DNA from 4 places in the Bradyrhizobium sp. LeoA1Lang genome. Region 4 is predicted to be linked to each of the others. Evidence: predicted binding sites of a transcription regulator. Region 4 holds the regulator's gene; each other region holds the start of a gene.

Region 1 (4,492 bases), on a different contig from region 4:
ATCGCGGCCGGGCGGCCGTGTCGCGCATGGTTGCTCTCGCCCTGGATATGCTCGATCATGCGCTTGCGCAGCGTGAGCGGCGACACCGCCATCTTCTCGATGTCGCTCGGCTCGGCATAGCCGGTGATGTAGTTGAACACACGCGCGGCGTCGCGGCCGATGATCGGGTCTGACGTGAAGTAGGAGAGATCGGTGTAGATGCGCGCGGTCACCGGATGGTAGTTGCCGGTGCCGGTGTGGACATAGGTCGTGAGATTGCCGCCCTCGCGGCGCACCACCATCGATAATTTGGCGTGGGTCTTGAGCTCGATGAAGCCGTAGACCACCTGCACGCCGGCGCGCTCGAGGTCGCGCGCCCAGCGGATGTTCGCTTCCTCGTCGAAGCGCGCCTTCAGCTCGATCAGCGCCGTGACCGACTTGCCGGCTTCAGCCGCTTCGGCGAGCGCGCGCACGATCGGCGAATTCTGCGAGGTGCGATAGAGCGTCTGCTTGATGGCGACGACGTCGGGATCGCGGGCGGCCTGCTGCAGGAACTGCACCACGACGTCGAAGGATTCGTAGGGGTGGTGGACGATCAGGTCCTTCTGCCGGATCGCGGCGAAGATATCGCCGCCATGGTCGCGCACCCGTTCCGGATGACGCGGCACATAGGGTGTGAATTCGAGATCGGGCCGGTCGAGCCGGGTGAGTTGCGACAGCTCGTTCATGGCCAGCACGCCGTCGACCAGGAAAACCTCGTCATCGGCGGCGTTGAGCGCGTGTTGCACGAACAGGCGCAGCTCTTCCGGCATCTTGGCCTCGATCTCCAGCCGGATCACCGATCCGCGCCGGCGTCGCTTCAGCGCGGTCTCGAACGTGCGGACGAGGTCTTCGGCTTCTTCCTCGATTTCGATTTCGGAGTCGCGGATGACGCGGAAGGCGCCCTGGCCGTTGACCGTGTAGCCCGGGAACAGGCGCCCGATGAAGAGGCCGGTGGCCTGCTCCAACGTGATCAGGCGCAGCCGGCCATCACTGGGGATGCGGATGAAGCGGTCGATCTTGCCGGGCATGCGGATCAGCGCGTTCATCGCCTTGCCGTCGGAGACCCGGGATAATTGCAGGGCCACCGTGAAGCCGAGGTTCGGAATGAACGGGAAGGGATGCGCCGGATCGATCGCGAGCGGCGTCAGCAGCGGAAAGATGCTGTGGAGGAAATGATCCTCGATCCAGGCCCGCTCCGTCTTGGTGACGTCCCGCCCATCGACGAGGTTGATGCCGACTTCCGAGAGCATCGTGCGCAGGTCGCTCCAGATCGCCTGCTGGTCGGAGGCGAGCTTGGAAACGGTCTGGTTGATCAGGACGAGCTGTTCGGATGGCGTCAGGCCATCGGGGCTGCGCTCCGGGATGCCTTCACGGACCTGCGCCTTGATACCGGCGACGCGGACCATGAAGAACTCGTCGAGGTTGTTGGCGGATATCGACAGGAATCTCACCCGCTCGAGCGCGGGATGGCCGGGATTGACGGCCTCTTCCAGCACGCGGCGATTGAAATGCAGCCAGGAAAGCTCGCGGTTGATGAAGCGTTCGGGGCTCGTCGCGATCGCCGGCAGCCTCTCAGCAACCTGTTCTTTCTCTTGTACTTCAATAGGTTGTGCCGATTCCATGAAGTTCTCGATCCATTCGCGTTCAGGGCCAGAGCCACTTAAGCAAAGGCAACGCAAACCTTGTGATAAGGGGATGACGTTTCGATGACATTGACGTTCTCCGCGCCAGCGCCGTCAAGTCACAGGGTCAGGCGTGGCGCCACAGTTCCGCCGCCAGCGCCCGCGTCACCGGCCGCCCCAGCCGCAGCGCCTCGGTGTCGAGCAGTTCCACCGCCTGGCGGGCGGCGGCGTAGGAGCGCTCGATCCGGCTGGCGAGATAGCTCACCAGTGATTCGTCCACGGTCATCTGGCGGTCCGTGCAGTATTTGACGATCAGGCCGCGAAACAAGAGATCGTCTGGCGGCAACAATGACACGGTCGGCACCGCACGCAGCCGTGACCGGAGGTCGCGCAATTCGATCTCGAACGCCGACGGCGGAATGCGAGCGGTCATCAGCACGAAGGCTTCGTCCTGGCGGGCGAGATTGAGCAGGTGAAACATCGCGCGCTCGTCGAAGCCGTGCGGGTTCAAGTCTTCGACAACGAGTGCGCCGGTCGCGAGGTCCGCCGGCACGGTCTCGGCCGACAGTGCGTGCGCCGCTGTCGAGCGCGCGCCGGCCCGCTCGGCCCAGATCGCGGCGAGGTGGCTTTTTCCCGATCCTTCGGGGCCGACCAGAAGCATGATGCGGTTCGGCCAGTCGGGCCAGCTCTCGATCAGAGCGAGGCCGGCCTCATTCGCCGTTCCCTCGAGGAAGTCGTCGCGGGTCAGGCTCTCCGCATGCGGCAGCGCCAACGCAAGCTGACGAGGGTGAACGCTACCTGCCACGCAAAAACTCTCCGGGGCTTTCATTCTCTTGACGCGTTTTCTGCGCAGATAAGTCTACGCAATCTGCGTAAACTTGATTGCTATGCGAACCGGTGCCCACTTCGCTCGAAAACGCTCTTAGCTCGAAAGCGCTCTAGCGCGCTTCGATCGTGCTCATGTGCCGCACCCACTCCACGAGATAGAGGGAGACGGAAACCAAAGTAAAGATGGTGACAAATCCCATCAGGATCAGATCATAAGGCCTTGGCTGGAAACCGAAACCGAGCGAGGCCAGCACCAGGGCTGCGAAGGCAACCTGAGCTCCCGTGTTAAGTTTCGAGACCATCAGCGGTTTTATCTCGACCGGCTTGTCGAACAGCCAGGACACGATCACCGCCGCCACGATCATGATGTCGCGCGACACCACGAGGATGACAAGCCAGCGCGGCACCGCGCCCCAGATCCCGAGCGCCACATAGATCGACACCAGCAGCGCCTTGTCGGCGAGCGGATCGAGCAGGGCGCCGAGCTCGCTCGTCATGTTGAAGCGCTTGGCGAGGAAACCGTCGACGGCGTCGCTGACGCCGGCAATCACGAAGATCGCAAACGCGATTTCCATCTGGCTGGAGACGATCGCCCAGACGATGACCGGCACCAGAATGATGCGGCCCAGCGTGATGATATTGGGTATGCTCAACTCGGTCGCTTCCCGGCTACCGGCCTGAATTTACGGAAGATTCGGCCCCTCTGGGGGCTGAGCCGGTCGTTATCTACATAGTATACCGCCTGCCGCCTTGCGAGCCATTGCGCGGGGGCGGAATTCCTCGTAACCAGCCGTCTTCAACTGGAATTTTGCATGACCGAGCGCAAGAACGGCCTCACTTACGCGGATTCCGGCGTCGACATCGATGCCGGCAACCGGCTGGTCGATCTGATCAAGCCGATGGTCCGTGCCACCGCGCGCGCCGGCGCGGACGCCGAGATCGGCGGCTTCGGCGGCCTGTTCGATCTGAAGGCGGCCGGCTTCAAGGACCCCGTGCTGGTGGCCGCGACCGATGGTGTCGGCACCAAGGTCAAGATCGCGATCGAGACCGGGCTGCATGACGGGATCGGCATCGACCTGGTGGCGATGTCGGTCAACGACCTCGTCGTGCAGGGCGCGGAACCGCTGTTCTTCCTGGACTATTTCGCCTGCGGCAAGCTCGATCCGGAGGCGACGGCTGCGATCGTCGCGGGTGTCGCCGAGGGCTGCCGCGAATCCGGCTGCGCGCTGATCGGCGGCGAGACCGCGGAGATGCCGGGGCTCTACAAGGACGGCGATTATGACCTCGCCGGGTTTGCGGTCGGGGCCGCCGAGCGCGGGACGCTCTTGCCGCGACCGGATATCGCCATTGGCGATGCCGTGATCGGCCTGGCTTCGTCCGGCGTTCACTCCAACGGATTTTCGCTGGTGCGCAAGATCGTCGAGCAGTCGCGCGTCAGCTTCGACGCGCCGGCGCCGTTCTCGCCGGTTATGACGCTCGGCGGCGCGCTGCTGACGCCGACCAAGCTCTACGTCAAATCCTGCCTGCGCGCGATCCGCGAGACCGGGGCGATCAAGGGGCTGGCGCACATTACCGGCGGCGGCTTCACCGACAACATTCCGCGGGTGCTGCCGAAGCACCTGGGTGTCGGCATCGATCTCGCCCGGCTGCCGGTCCTGCCGGTGTTCAAATGGCTGGCGGAAGCGGGCGGTATCGCCGAGCTCGAGCTGCTGCGCACCTTCAACTGCGGCATCGGCATGATCGCGATCGTGAAAGCGGATGCGGTTGAGCGGGTCATGGAGGTCTTCACCGAAAGTGGCGAGACCGCGACGTTGCTCGGTGAGGTGATCCACGCGACCGGCGAGCATCGCGTAGTCTACAACGGCCATCTCGATCTTTCGCAATGAAGCGCAGAGTCGCCATCCTGATTTCCGGGCGCGGATCGAACATGGTCGCGCTGATCGATGCCGCGAAGGCGGACGACTTTCCGGCCGAGATCGTCGTCGTGATCTCCAACCGCGCCGACGCCCCAGGCCTCGCCA
Region 2 (4,492 bases), on a different contig from region 4:
GGAGACGTCGAGGCACAAAGCGGTGAGCGAGGGGCGGCGGAGCGCCTCCTGATAGATCGACAGCGCCTTCTGAATCACCGCGGGCTCGGGTGGGCGGATGACGTTCAGCGCGCGCGCCGGATCCAGATTGGTCTTGGGGTCGGCGGGAAGCGGCGCAGCGCGGCCGACCTCCACTCGCCGTCCGGTCTTGGCAATGCGTGCCTGAACGTCGCCCTTGAGCAGGAAGGCCTGCAGATCGGCAAAGAAGGTTTCGACGTCCTTGCCGCGGCCGCGATCGACGAAGCCGAGCGGAGAATCGGCAACCGCGACGCCGTCTTCCGGATAGATCGCGTAGAGCGGCTCATGGCCATCGGCGATCAGTTTGTCATTGGTCTCCTTGATAACAGCCTCATAGTTCCAGATCGCCTGGTAGCGCGCACCATTCCGCTCGCCGTCGCGATAGAGATCGGCGAGCCAGCCGCTTGAACCCGCGCTGCGCTCGACCCCTTTCAGAAGGCCGCGCGCCGTCGCCAGCACCTCGGGCTTGTCCAGATCGCCGGCTTCGATCAGGTCGGGCTTGCCGATCCCGGCCGCGAGCATCGCAAGGTAGGCCGCCGCGCCCGAGTTCGACTGCGTCGCCGAGGTCATCAGGAATTTCAATCGGCCGGCCTCGACGGCGGCGAGAATATCCTTGGCCGTCACCTTGGCGCCGATCCAGTTCAATTCTTGCGCCTTGGAGCGGCGCACGCCGAGGATGACCGGCATCTGCACGATCGACTTGACCGACTTCACTCGCCGCTTGGTGTCGAACATGTCGATCCAGATCGAGGCCGCCGGCCACACCGCGTCGGCCGGCGGATCGTCGCCCTTGAGCGCCAGCGCGATGTCAAGCGAGCCCTGATAGCGCATGGTGCAGGCGGCATTGCGCGACTTGCAGAATTCCTGCACCAGCGGCTCGAGCACGTCATTCTCCGAGCCCGACAGAATGGTGAATTGCGGTCCCGGGCCGCCGCTGCAGCCGGAGAGCAGTACGGCGATCAGCTGCGCCGCAGCGAGCAGCGCAAGCCAGCGCCGCGGGAACAACGCGAGGCTCATGCAGAGGCCTTGGTCACCGCGGATTTCAACTCGTCGGTCAGCTCCGACATGCGCTGTTCGATCTCGGCGCGCTTGGTGCGGCCCTGCTCCTGCACGGCGAGCACGCCCGAGATGGTGTCGATCAGGTCGCGATTGGTCTTTTCCAGCGTCGTAATGTCGACGATACCGCGCTGCGACTGTTTCTCGATCTCGATCGCCTGGGTCTTCATCATCTCGGAGGCCTGGCGCATCATCTCGTTGGTGGCATCGGTGATGGTCTTCTGCAGCTCGAGCGCGGATTTCTGCCGGTTCAGCCCGAGCAGCAGGATCATCTTCTGCTTCCACACCGGGATAGTGAGTTCGGTGGTGGCCTGCAGGTTCTCGATCAGCGTCTCGTCGCCCGATTGCACGATGCGGATCTGCGGCAACTGCTGGATGCCGATCTGGCGTGCCTGCTGCAGATAGAAGATGCGCTTCTCGAGCCGGTCGAGCGCCTGGACTGCGTCCTGATAGGTCTGCGCAGCGAGCAGGGCATCGCTGCTTTGGCCTTTCGCGGTCGCAGCCCGCTCCATCTCGACCAGCTTGCCGCCGCGGAAGTCCGCGGCAAAGGCCTTGCCGGCGTTAATATGCGCGTCGAGCTGGCCTAGCGCGGTCCTGGTCTGCTCATAGAGATCGTCGAGCAGCGCGATGTCGCGGCGCAGGACCTCCTTGTTGCGATCGAGCTCGACGCAGACGCGATCGATCTGCGAGGCGACATCGCCGAACTGCTCGGCAAAGCGGCGCAGCCGTGCCTCCGCCGACGAGAACAGGCGCGTCAAGAGGCCGCTGTCCTTGAGATCGGCGGGATCGAGCCCGCGCGCTTTTGCCAAAATGTCCGACAACAGCTTGCCGGTTGTTCCGAGCTCTCGATTTTGCGTCTGGGACAGAATGCGGTCGGCGAACTCGACCACCGACCGCTGGGCGCGCTCGCCGAACGTGACGATGCGCGAACGATCTGAAATATCGATTTCGGACTTGATACGTGCAATCACTGATGCATCTGCCGGCAATGCCGGGACACTCGTCGTTTCGCTCACCGCCTCACTCCCTCTCGGCCGCGGCCATGGTAGCATGCCGGACTGGTTCCGCAGCTAAGCGCAGGCGATACGACAGATTGATGACAGTCTCCGAGGTTGACAACAGGCCTGTTGATGAAGTCCTTCCCGGATCGGCATACGTTACCGGCTGCCGCAAAACCCGATTCGGCTCGACCCGCCCGCGCGGCGAAATTCTTTTTTTAATTCAATGATATATGAGCAGGTCATTCACAGCACCGATCCGCCGATGCATCACGTTGTAGCGCAACGCCGCGATCCCCAGCCCCTCATGCTAACGTCGATCCGCCGACGAATCGTTTGCAGCACGAAAGGTCCGCACAGATCCAATGCAGAACCAAAACGCCAAAGCGCTGAAATCCGTCTGTATCTTCTGCGGCTCCAGCCCGGGCCGTGATCCGATCTATCTGGAGACCGCGATCGCCACCGGACAGGCGCTGGCAAAGGCCGGCATTACCATCGTCTATGGCGGCGGGAAGGTCGGACTGATGGGTGCGATAGCAGATGCGGCGCTTGCGGCGGGCGGGCGCGTCGTCGGCGTCATTCCGCGCGCGCTGGTCGAGCGCGAGATCGGACACACGGGCTTGAGCCAGCTTCACATCGTCGAAACCATGCATGAGCGCAAGACGATGATGGCAGAGCTATCCGATGGCTTCGTCGCGCTGCCGGGCGGCGCCGGAACACTCGAAGAACTTTTCGAGGAATGGACCTGGGCCCAGCTCGGGATCCACCAAAAGCCGTGCGGCCTGCTGAACGTAAAGGATTACTTCGCGCCGCTGATCGCGATGGTGGAGAGGATGGTCGCCGAAGGCTTCACGATCGCAGCCTATGCCGAGATGCTCATCATCGAAACCAAGGTGGACGCGCTGCTCAGCCGCTTTGGAACCTACCAGCCGCCGCCACGAAAATGGCTGCGCACGGAGGCGGCCGCCAAACCGTAGAGCATGATCCGGGAAGGCGGAGACCGGTTTGCCCTCGCGACAACAAAACGCGAAGCGTTTGCGCGGAGATCATGCTCAAACCAGAAGATGAAATCGTGATCTGGTTCCGTTCAACCGAATCACGATTTCAGTTGCGTCACCCGCCGTGCTTCTGCGGCTTATGGCCGCTCTGGCCGGGATCGTTGTGCTTGTTGTGGTGGCTTTCCTGGTTCAGCCCGCCGCGGCTCACCGGAAATTCCGACTGGCGCGCATCCTGTTTCGGATGTCTCGCGCCTGCATCTTCCACAATGCGCGCGCCTCGTTGCTCGACATTGCGCGCGTCGGGAACATCGGGCTTGCGTTCCAGCATCCGCAACTGCTGCTCATGGGTCTTCTTGCCCTGCAGCACCGTCTTGCGCGATTTCGGCGTCTGATCGCGCGACGGGCGGCCTTGCCGGCGATCTGGCGCCTCGATACCGCCTTGCGGGTTGGTATCGTTCTCGACGTCGCCCTCAAAGGTGTTCTCGCCTTCGACCTCCTCGAGATCGTCCGGCGTCGCCTGCGCCATCGTGACGCCCTTCGATCCGCCGATCAGCGGATTGCGATAGAGGTCGACATCGCTCGGCCGTTTCGTCTTGTCGTGTTTCGTCATGATCGGTTCCCCGTACAATCGAGCATGTGCGAGGACAACGCGCGCGAAATGCGGGAGTTCATTCCGCGATCGGAATCGAAGTGGAGTTGGACGTCTCAGGAACCTCACTCGGCCCGAGACGACCTTTTGGTCAGGTCAGGCAGCCCGCACCGTCTGCAGGAACCGGCTAACTTCCGTCTGGAGCCGGCTGCTGTCGCGGGACAGCGATTGCGCGGACGAGAGCACCTGCGTGGACGCCGAGCCTGTCGCGGTGGCGCCGCGCTGCACGTCGGTGATCCGCGAAGAGACCTCCTCGGTCCCTTGTGCAGCCTGTTGCACGTTGCGCGCGATCTCCTGCGTCGCCGCACCCTGCTCTTCGACCGCGGCGGCGACCGTCGAGGCGATCTCCGCCAGCGATTCGATCGTGTTGCTGATCTGGCCGATGGCGCCGACCGACTGATTGGTCGCGGTCTGGATCGCCGCGATCTGCTGACCGATTTCGCCGGTCGCCTTCGCCGTCTGCTCGGCCAGCGCCTTCACCTCGGATGCGACGACCGCAAAGCCCCGGCCTGCGTCGCCGGCGCGCGCAGCCTCGATGGTGGCGTTGAGCGCCAAGAGGTTGGTCTGGCCCGCAATGGTGTTGATGAGCTCGACCACATCGCCGATGCGGCTGGCGGCTTTGGAAAGTTCGCTCACGCGCTCGGTGGTGGCGCGCGCCTGGCCGACCGCAGCCGCCGCGATTCGCGCCGAATCCTGGACCTGCCGGCTGATCTCGTTCACCGAAGACGACAATT
Region 3 (4,492 bases), on a different contig from region 4:
GCCTGCTCGAATTCGCCCGCACCGTGCCCGGCATCGTGTTCGCGTTGGTGTTCGTGATCGCGTTCGGCCTCGGGCCGATGGCGGGCGTGCTGGCGATCGCCGTGCACTCGACCGGCGCGCTCGGCAAATTGTTCTCCGAGATCGTCGAGAATGCCGACATGAAGCCGGTGGAAGGCATCCGCTCGACCGGCGCGAGCTGGCTCTCCTGCATGCGCTTTGCGGTGCTGCCTCAGGTTTCAGCGGGCTATGCCAGCTATGCGCTGTTGCGCTTCGAGATCAATGTGCGCGAGGCGTCGGTGATGGGCTTTGTCGGCGCCGGCGGCATCGGGCAGGAGCTCGTGGTCGCGATCCGCAAATTCTACTATTCCGACGTCAGCGCCATCCTGGTCACCATCATCGTCACCGTGTTCGTGATCGACATCACCACCGGCTGGCTGCGCGCAAAACTGTTCGGCAAGGAGGCGCGGGCATGAGCCAATTGCCGAAGCCGGATTCGCTGGCGCTGCGGACGAAATATCCAGATGTTTTCGAGCGCCCGGCCTCGACGCGCCTCGCCACGCCCTTGATGCTGCTGGCGGCGTTCGCGGTCTTCGTCTTCGGACTGTTCGATCTCGACTTCTCGCCGACCAAGCTGGTGAGCGGCCTGCGCGAGCTCGGCTGGATCACGTTGATGATGATCCCGCCCGATCCCGGCTCATCGCTGCCGACCTATCTCTCCGCGCTCGGCGAGACGCTGTCGATCGCGCTGCTCGGCACCACGATCGCCGCGTTCCTGGCGCTGCCGGTCAGCCTGCTCGCCGCGCGCAACATCGTGCCGTCAGCCATCTTCCGTTTTCCGGTGCGGCGCTTCCTGGATTCGATCCGCGGCGTCGACCAGCTCATCTGGGCCTTGGTGTGGATTAATGTCGTCGGCCTCGGCCCGTTTGCCGGCGTGCTCGCCATCGCGGTGTCGGACTTCGGCGCCTTCGGCAAATTGTTCTCTGAGGCCATTGAGGAGGCCGACAAGAAGCAGGTCGAGGGTATCAGAGCTTCCGGCGGCAGCGCGCTGCACGAGATCCGCTTCGGCCTGATCCCGCAGGTGCTGCCCGTGATCGCGGGGCAGGTGCTCTATTACATCGAGTCGAACACGCGTTCGGCCACCATCATCGGCATCGTCGGCGCCGGCGGCATCGGGCTGCAGCTCGCCGAGCAGATCCGCGTCCTGGAATGGCAGAAGGTCTCGTTCCTGATCTTGATGATCCTGGTCGCGGTCGCCGTGATCGACTGGATATCGACAAAACTCCGCTTCGCCATCATCGGCCAGCGCGCGGTGGCGTGAGCCTAACCGCGGTTCCGTAGGGTGGGCAAAGCGAAGCGTGCCCACCATCAAGCACTCCGCTCGGAATGGTGGGCACGCTTCGCTTTGCCCACCCTACAAAATCTCACCCGTTCTCCACCAAAAACTCCACGCGCTCGGCGGCGAAGCGCGAGCGCTTTGTCACCAGCGGCTTGTCGTCCGGATCGACGTCGGTCGAGTCGACCACCAGGATCGGGCGGCCGAGCGCGAGGTCGAGCCGCGCCGCGTCGGTGGCGTCGACGATGCCGGCGGTGATCCGCGTCGAGGCGCGGCGATAGTCGCGGATGCCAAAATGTTCGAGCAGCTTCGTCATCGAGCGGACGCTGGCGAACACCTCTCCCGCGCCCGGAAAGCGCTCGGCTGAAAGCCAGGAGGTGGAGATGCAGATCGGTGCGCGGTCGGCGAACCGCAGCGACTCGATCCGGACTAATGGCGCGCCGACCTTCAGTCCGAGTTCCCGCGCCAGGTCCCGGCTCGCCACGTCTTCCGACGCATCGATCAATTGCCCGCGCGGCTCACGGCCGCCGGCGCCGACGATCTCCGAGAACCGCGTGCGCGAGCGCAGCGGATAGGCGATTTTCTGCACCTCGACATAAGTGCCGCTGCCGCGCTCGGCGCGCACCAATCCGCGCTCGGCGAGCGCCGCCAGGGCGCGCCGCACCGTGTGCCGGTTCACGCGGTAGGTCTCCGCGATCTCCATTTCGCCCGGCAGCTTCTCGCCGGCGGCAAAGCGGCCTTCGGCGATGCCGCGCTCGATGCCGTCGGCGACCAGTCGCCACAGCGCGACGCCCGATGAGGTGGTGTCCTGCAGGCTCATATCGGAAACCCAGTCCTGTCGAAAATCATGGCTCTGTCATGAAACAGTCATGGCGTTTGCTTATCAAGTTGTCTATTATCATAGACAACTTCAGTCAGGCAAGGTTCCGCGACATGACGAAAACCGAGCAAGACAGCAGGCGGGCGCAGCGCAGAGCGGGAATGGCGGTGCTCGCACAGTCGGACGCCGCCGAAATTTCGGCCCGGCTCAGAGCGATGGCGCTGCCCGATCACAAAACTTTGCGCGAGCCGGAGAACGGCCTCGTGATGGTGCGCGGTCGGATCGGCGGCGACGGCGCTCACTTCAATCTCGGCGAGGCGACCGTCTCGCGCTCGGCGGTGCTGCTTTCGACCGGCCAGGTCGGCTTCGGCTACACGCTCGGGCGCGACCACGAGAAGGCGCGGCTGATCGCGTTGTGCGACGCCATGACGCAATCGGACGACTTTGCCGACGCGGTCGAACAGGAAGTGATCGCGCCGCTGCGCACGGCCATGATCGCGAAACGAAGCCGGGCGGACGCGGAGACGGCGGCGACGCGGGTTGATTTCTACACCATGGTGCGCGGCGAGGGCTAAGGACATGACGACGGTTGCCGAACTGCCGCCGGGCTTCTCCGACAAGGTGTTGTCGGCGCAGGCGACGTTCCGTTCCGTAATGAACGCGATGGCGCGTCCGGGAACGGTGCAGCGAATCGCGGCATCGGCCGGCGCGCCTTCCGGCGTGATGCACGGCACGGCCGCGATCGCGCTGATGCTGTTCGATCATGACACGCCGATTTGGCTCGATGGCGCGATGTCGACCCCCGACATCGCCAAATGGCTGAAGTTCCACACCGGCGCGCCCATCACCGGCGATCCCGCGATTGCGGGCTTTGCGCTGATCGGCGATCCCAAGAATCTTCCCGCGCTCGATCGCTTCGCGTTCGGCAGCAGCGAATATCCCGATCGCTCGACCACGCTGATCCTGCAGATTGGCAGCCTGTCGCACGGCACGGCCTACGAACTGCGCGGTCCCGGCATCGACGGCTCCACTGTGCTGACCGCGACCATTGAGCCGCACGATCTGTTCGATCGGCTCGCCGTCAACGCCGCGCTGTTTCCGCGCGGTATCGACGTCGTGCTGGTCGCGGGCGAAGAGATTGTCGCGATCCCGCGCACCACGCGGCTCGCTCATGGGAAGGACTGACGATGTACGTTGCGGTCAAGGGCGGCGAACGCGCCATAGAGAACGCCCATCGCCTGCTCGCGCATGAACGGCGCGGCGACCGGGAGGTGCCGGAGCTCACGCTTGCGCAGATCTCCGAACAGCTTGCGCTCGGCGTCGATCGCGTCATGGCGGAAGGCTCGCTCTATGACCGCGAGCTCGCCGCGCTCGCGATCAAGCAGGCGCGCGGCGACATGATCGAGGCGATCTTCCTGGTTCGCGCCTTCCGCGCCACGCTGCCGCGCTTCGGCGCCACCGAGCCGGTCGATACCGGCAACATGCAGATCCGCCGCCGCATCTCCGCGACCTTCAAGGACATTCCCGGCGGCCAGATCCTCGGCCCAACCTTCGACTACACCCATCGCCTGCTTGACCCGCAGCTTGCCGAGGGTTTTGTGCCGGAGGCGCCTGCGACCGGCGAAACATCGTCCGCCGAAACGCCGCGCGTCACCGATATCCTCGCTCACGACGGTCTGATCGAGCCGTCACCGCAGGCAGAGGCGGACGCGCCGGTCGGCGACCTCACGCGCGAGCCGCTCAGCTTCCCGGCCGACCGCGATCTACGGCTGCAGAATCTCGCCCGCGCCGACGAAGGTTTCCTGCTCGCGCTCGGCTATTCCACCCAGCGGGGTTATGGCCGCAACCATCCCTTTGCCGGCGAAATCCGCTTCGGCGAGGTCGATGTCGAATTCTTCGCCGAGGATGCAGGCTTCGCCGTTCCGCTTGGGAGAATCGAACTCACCGAGTGCCAGATGGTCAACCAGTTCAAGGGCTCGGCGACCGAGGCGCCGTGCTTCACCCGTGGCTATGGCCTCGCCTTCGGCCAGAGCGAGCGCAAGACGATGTCGATGGCGCTGGTCGATCGCTCGCTTCGTGCGCGCGAACTCGGCGAGGAGGTCAGTGCGCCGGCGCAGGACGAGGAGTTTGTGATGTCGCATTCCGACAATGTGCAGGCGACCGGCTTCGTCGAGCATCTCAAGCTGCCGCATTACGTCGACTTCCAGTCCGAGCTCGGCCTGCTACGCAGGCTGCGCAAGGACTTCGCCGACGCCAATACGTCGGAGCCGCTGCAGGAGGCCGCCGAATGAACGCGCCGTCCTATAATTTCGCCTATCTCGACGAACAGACCAAGCGGA
Region 4 (4,492 bases):
TGGCTGGCGCTGATCCTGTTCACGCTGTTCTACAACGGCCTCGCCGGCCTCAGCCTCGATGTCTTCACCAAGAACACGCCGCCGCCCGGCTCCACCGATGGCGGTCTCCTGAACGCGATCGTCGGCTCGGTGATCATGACCGTGATCGGTGTCGGCATCGGCGCGCCGCTCGGCCTGTTTGCCGGCACCTATCTGGCCGAATACGGCAAGCATGACCGGCTCACTTCGGTGATCCGCTTCATCAACGACATCCTCTTGAGCGCGCCGTCGATCATCATCGGCCTGTTCATCTATGGCGCGGTCGTCGTGCCGATGGGCGGCTTCTCCGCGCTGGCCGGCTGTCTGGCGCTGGCGGTGATCGTCATCCCCGTCGTGCTGCGCACCACCGAGGACATGCTGCTGCTCGTCCCCAACCCGCTGCGGGAGGCGGCCTCCGCGCTTGGCCTTCCGCGCTCGCTGGTGATCAAGCGGATCGCCTACCGCGCGGCGCGCTCCGGCCTGATCACGGGCGTGCTGCTGGCGACCGCCCGCGTCGCCGGCGAGACCGCGCCGCTATTGTTCACCGCGCTGTCCAATCAGTTCTTCAGCCTGAACCTGACCAAGACGATGGCGAACCTGCCGGTGACGATCAACAACTTCGTGCAGAGCCCCTACGCCTATTGGAAAGAGCTCGCCTGGAGCGGGGCCCTGCTCATCACCTTGACCGTGCTCGCGCTCAACATCGGCGCGCGCATCCTCGGCGCCGAAAGGAGCGCAAAATGACCGATATGACCGTATCGACGACCAGCCCGAGCGCGGCCATTCCCCAGAAATCGCTGCCGGAAGCGCCGCCGAAGGTGACGGCACGCAGCCTCAACTTCTATTACGGCGAGCACCACGCGCTGAAGAACATCAACCTGGCGCTCGGCACCAACCGCGTCACCGCCTTCATCGGTCCTTCCGGTTGCGGCAAGTCAACGCTGCTGCGGATCTTCAACCGGATGTACGACCTCTATCCCGGCCAGCGCGCCACCGGCCAACTGATGCTGGACCAGACCAACATCCTCGACCCCAAGCTCGACCTCAACCTGCTGCGGGCGCGGATCGGAATGGTGTTCCAGAAGCCGACGCCGTTCCCGATGACGATCTATGAGAATATCGCCTTCGGCATCCGCCTTTACGAGAAGATCTCGAAATCCGAAATGGACGGCCGAGTCGAGAAAGCGCTGCGCGGCGGCGCGCTGTGGAACGAGGTCAAGGACAAGCTCAATGCCTCCGGCCTGAGCCTCTCCGGCGGCCAGCAGCAGCGTCTGTGCATCGCTCGCACGGTTGCGGTGCGGCCCGAAGTGATCCTGTTCGACGAGCCCTGCTCGGCGCTCGATCCGATTTCGACCGCCAAGGTCGAGGAACTGATCCAGGAGCTGTCGGAGGACTACACGATCGCGATCGTCACGCATAACATGCAGCAGGCGGCGCGCGTCTCCGACAAGACCGCGTTCATGTATCTGGGCGAACTGATCGAGTTCGACGACACCAGCAAGATCTTCACCTCGCCGAGCGATCGTCGCACCCAGGACTACATCACCGGCCGGTTCGGTTGAGGAGGGACATCATGGCTTCTGAACATACCGCCAAGGCGTTCGACAGCGATCTTCAGGAACTGACCCGTCTGGTCGCGGAGATGGGCGGGCTGGTCGAACGGATGATCACCGAATCCGTCGATGCGCTGATCCGCCGCGACATTGCGCTCGGCAAGCGTGTCGTCGCTTCCGACATCGAGATCGACAGCCTGCAGCGCGTGATCGAAGAGCGCGCCGTGCTGACGATCGCCCGCCGCCAGCCGATGGCCGTCGACCTGCGCGAGATCGTCGGCGCGATGCGGGTGGCGACCGACCTCGAGCGGATCGGCGACCTCGCCAAGAACATGGGCAAGCGCGTCGCCGCGCTGGAGAACGACTTCCAGCCGCTGAAGCTGATCCGCGGCTTGGAGCACATGACCGACCTCGTGCTGTCGCAGGTCAAGTCCGTGCTCGACGCTTATGCCGCGCACGATCTGCCGGCCGCGATGAACGTCTGGAAGAGCGACGAGGAGGTGGACGCGATCTGCACCTCGCTGTTCCGGGAGCTCCTCACCTACATGATGGAAGATCCGCGCAACATCTCGTTCTGCATCCACCTGATGTTCTGCGCCAAGAACATCGAGCGGATCGGCGACCACGCCACCAACATCGCGGAGACGGTGTTCTACATGATCGAGGGTCAGCAGATGACCGACAAGCGGCCGAAGGGGGATATGACGACGTTCGCCACGACCGTTCCGGGCAACTAGAGCACATCCAGGAAAGTCGAAGCCGGTTTTCCGAAGAAGATCCTGCTCAAAACATCAAAGGAAGAGTGGGATGACGATTCAGGCAGAGAGTCATCCCGCTATAGGAGAAGCCAAGCCGATGAGCGCACGCATTCTGGTGGTCGAAGACGAAGAAGCGCTGACGACGCTGTTGCGCTACAATCTCGATGCAGAAGGCTATGATGTCGAAACGGTCGCCCGTGGAGATGATGCGGACACAAGGCTCAAGGAACGCATTCCCGACCTTGTCGTGCTCGACTGGATGCTGCCGGGACTCTCCGGCATCGAGCTGTGCCGCCGTCTACGGGCGCGGCCGGAGACCAAGCAGCTCCCGATCATCATGCTGACCGCGCGCGGCGAGGAAAGCGAGCGCGTGAGGGGACTGGCGACCGGCGCCGACGACTACATCGTCAAGCCGTTCTCGGTGCCTGAACTGCTGGCGCGGGTGAAGGGCCTGTTGCGTCGGGCAAGTCCGGAGCGGCTCGCCACCGTGCTCACCTATGGCGACATCGAGCTCGACCGCGAGAAGCGTCGCGTCGCGCGCTCGGGCCGTCCGATCGATCTCGGCCCGACCGAATATCGCCTGCTGGAGTTCTTCCTGGAGCATCCCGGCCGCGTGTTCAGCCGCGAGCAGTTGCTCGACAGCGTCTGGGGGCGCGACATCTATATCGACGAGCGCACCGTCGACGTCCACATCGGCCGCCTGCGCAAATTGCTCAATCCCGGCCGCGAGCAGGACCCGATCCGCACCGTCCGCGGCGCGGGCTACGCGCTGGATGATCGCTTCGCGAAGGCCGAGCAGTCGTAACTCGGCGACCTCAATCCGTAGCCCGGGTGCAGCGAAGCGTAACCCGGGGAAATTTGGACCTGCCGATACAGCATTGCCGGGTTACGCTGCGCTTCACCCGGGCTACGATCTGTCGTCGGCTTACTTGCCGTGTGACGGCTTGACCGTCGGACGGCGGCGGTCCGCTGCCGGCTGGTAGGCGACGCGGGAGTGGTGCGCGCAATAGGGCAGGCCGGGAAGCGCCTTGCCGCCGCAGAAGAAGAATTCCGGGCTCGAGGGATCGCCGACCGGCCAGTGGCAGGTGGCCTCGTTCAATTCGAGCAGCGACAGCCGCTGGCTCATCGGCACCACATTGTCGTAGGCGATAGGGTCCGCTTCCACCTCCACCTCGAAGGCGTGGGCGAGTGCGGTGTTGCCGCGGGAGACCGGCCGCGCTACGCGCATCATCGGCTGTGCGGGACGCGCCTTGCGCTGCCGCGGCGCGGCTGCAGCAGGACTCTTGGCGCGGCCCGAGAGGCCGAGCCGGTGCACCTTGCCGATCACTGCATTGCGCGTCACGTTGCCGAGTTCCGCTGCGATCTGGCTGGCCGAGAGCCCGGCTTCCCAGAGCTTCTTCAATTGCTCGACGCGTTCGTCGGACCAGGTCAATACCGTCATCGCATCTTTCCCTTCGCGTTGCGCCGGCCGATCCTGGGACAGCGCTGCGATGCCTAATCTCAAAAATCCCTGCGGGCAGAATCCCTTAAGGCTCGCCGGGCACGAAAACCGCACCCGAACGTGTACGCCGCACACAAAGGACTCTAGGGATCAAAACTGCCGCACGAGATGTCGTACCCGACAGGCCAGACGCTACAATATGGCGTGACTCTGGCGCAAGAGTCCGCGCCTATGCGTCCACATGTTCCGACATTTAGGGATTGCAATCGGGCTTTTCCACTACACTGGAAACCCGCGGATTACCCGGTACTTTGCAGCGCAGCCTGGCGGCTTCGTGGCGATTGACAGCGCCCGCCGCGCGCATAGAATGCCTTTACGTGCCGCCCTGCAAAGGCGGCACGTTTTGTTTTCGCTGGATGAGCTCCAGCCGCGTGTCTGCATCGCTGCACGCCGCCAGGGCTCATCTGAAAGGCTTGTCTAAAACCCTTCAGTGATCGCCATGACCGACAGCGCCACGTCGCATCTGCTTCCCGTTTTTGCCAGGGCCGATCTCGGCTTCGAACGCGGCGAAGGCTGTTGGCTGATCTCGACCAAAGGCGAGCGTTATCTCGACTTCACCTCCGGCGTCGCGGTGAACGCGCTCGGCCATGCCCATCCGCATCTGGTGAAGGCGCTGCAGGAGCAGGCGACGAAGCTCTGGCACATGTCGAACCTGTTCAAGA

The links. The regulator PhoB, encoded in region 4, activates phosphate uptake and scavenging genes when phosphate is short. The targets are predictions, from matches to a motif close to TGTCATNNANCTGTCAT.
Positions count from the first base shown of each region.
Region 1: the regulator PhoB is predicted to act here: its motif matches at 1,717-1,733, upstream of ACZYOF_RS35055 (RNA degradosome polyphosphate kinase).
Region 2: the regulator PhoB is predicted to act here: its motif matches at 2,199-2,215, upstream of ACZYOF_RS09530 (toxic anion resistance protein).
Region 3: the regulator PhoB is predicted to act here: its motif matches at 2,188-2,204, upstream of phnF (phosphonate metabolism transcriptional regulator PhnF).

Region 1 covers NZ_JBVAPG010000159.1:5,173-9,664, reverse strand. The annotation lists gene ACZYOF_RS35055 (RNA degradosome polyphosphate kinase) at 1-1,643, opposite strand, end outside; gene ACZYOF_RS35050 (P-loop NTPase family protein) at 1,771-2,448, opposite strand; gene ACZYOF_RS35045 (CDP-alcohol phosphatidyltransferase family protein) at 2,582-3,124, opposite strand; gene purM (phosphoribosylformylglycinamidine cyclo-ligase) at 3,284-4,357, shown strand; gene purN (phosphoribosylglycinamide formyltransferase) at 4,354-4,492, shown strand, end outside.
Region 2 covers NZ_JBVAPG010000019.1:15,750-20,241, reverse strand. The annotation lists gene ACZYOF_RS09535 (vWA domain-containing protein) at 1-1,074, opposite strand, end outside; gene ACZYOF_RS09530 (toxic anion resistance protein) at 1,071-2,165, opposite strand; gene ACZYOF_RS09525 (LOG family protein) at 2,477-3,088, shown strand; gene ACZYOF_RS09520 (hypothetical protein) at 3,225-3,719, opposite strand; gene ACZYOF_RS09515 (methyl-accepting chemotaxis protein) at 3,855-4,492, opposite strand, start outside.
Region 3 covers NZ_JBVAPG010000083.1:8,720-13,211, forward strand. The annotation lists gene phnE (phosphonate ABC transporter, permease protein PhnE) at 1-473, shown strand, start outside; gene phnE (phosphonate ABC transporter, permease protein PhnE) at 470-1,318, shown strand; gene phnF (phosphonate metabolism transcriptional regulator PhnF) at 1,422-2,153, opposite strand; gene phnG (phosphonate C-P lyase system protein PhnG) at 2,267-2,728, shown strand; gene phnH (phosphonate C-P lyase system protein PhnH) at 2,733-3,338, shown strand; gene ACZYOF_RS25480 (carbon-phosphorus lyase complex subunit) at 3,341-4,444, shown strand; gene ACZYOF_RS25485 (alpha-D-ribose 1-methylphosphonate 5-phosphate C-P-lyase PhnJ) at 4,441-4,492, shown strand, end outside.
Region 4 covers NZ_JBVAPG010000011.1:2,077-6,568, reverse strand. The annotation lists gene pstA (phosphate ABC transporter permease PstA) at 1-762, shown strand, start outside; gene pstB (phosphate ABC transporter ATP-binding protein PstB) at 768-1,580, shown strand; gene phoU (phosphate signaling complex protein PhoU) at 1,592-2,308, shown strand; gene phoB (phosphate regulon transcriptional regulator PhoB) at 2,427-3,134, shown strand; gene ACZYOF_RS06240 (GcrA family cell cycle regulator) at 3,255-3,770, opposite strand; gene ACZYOF_RS06235 (acetylornithine transaminase) at 4,270-4,492, shown strand, end outside.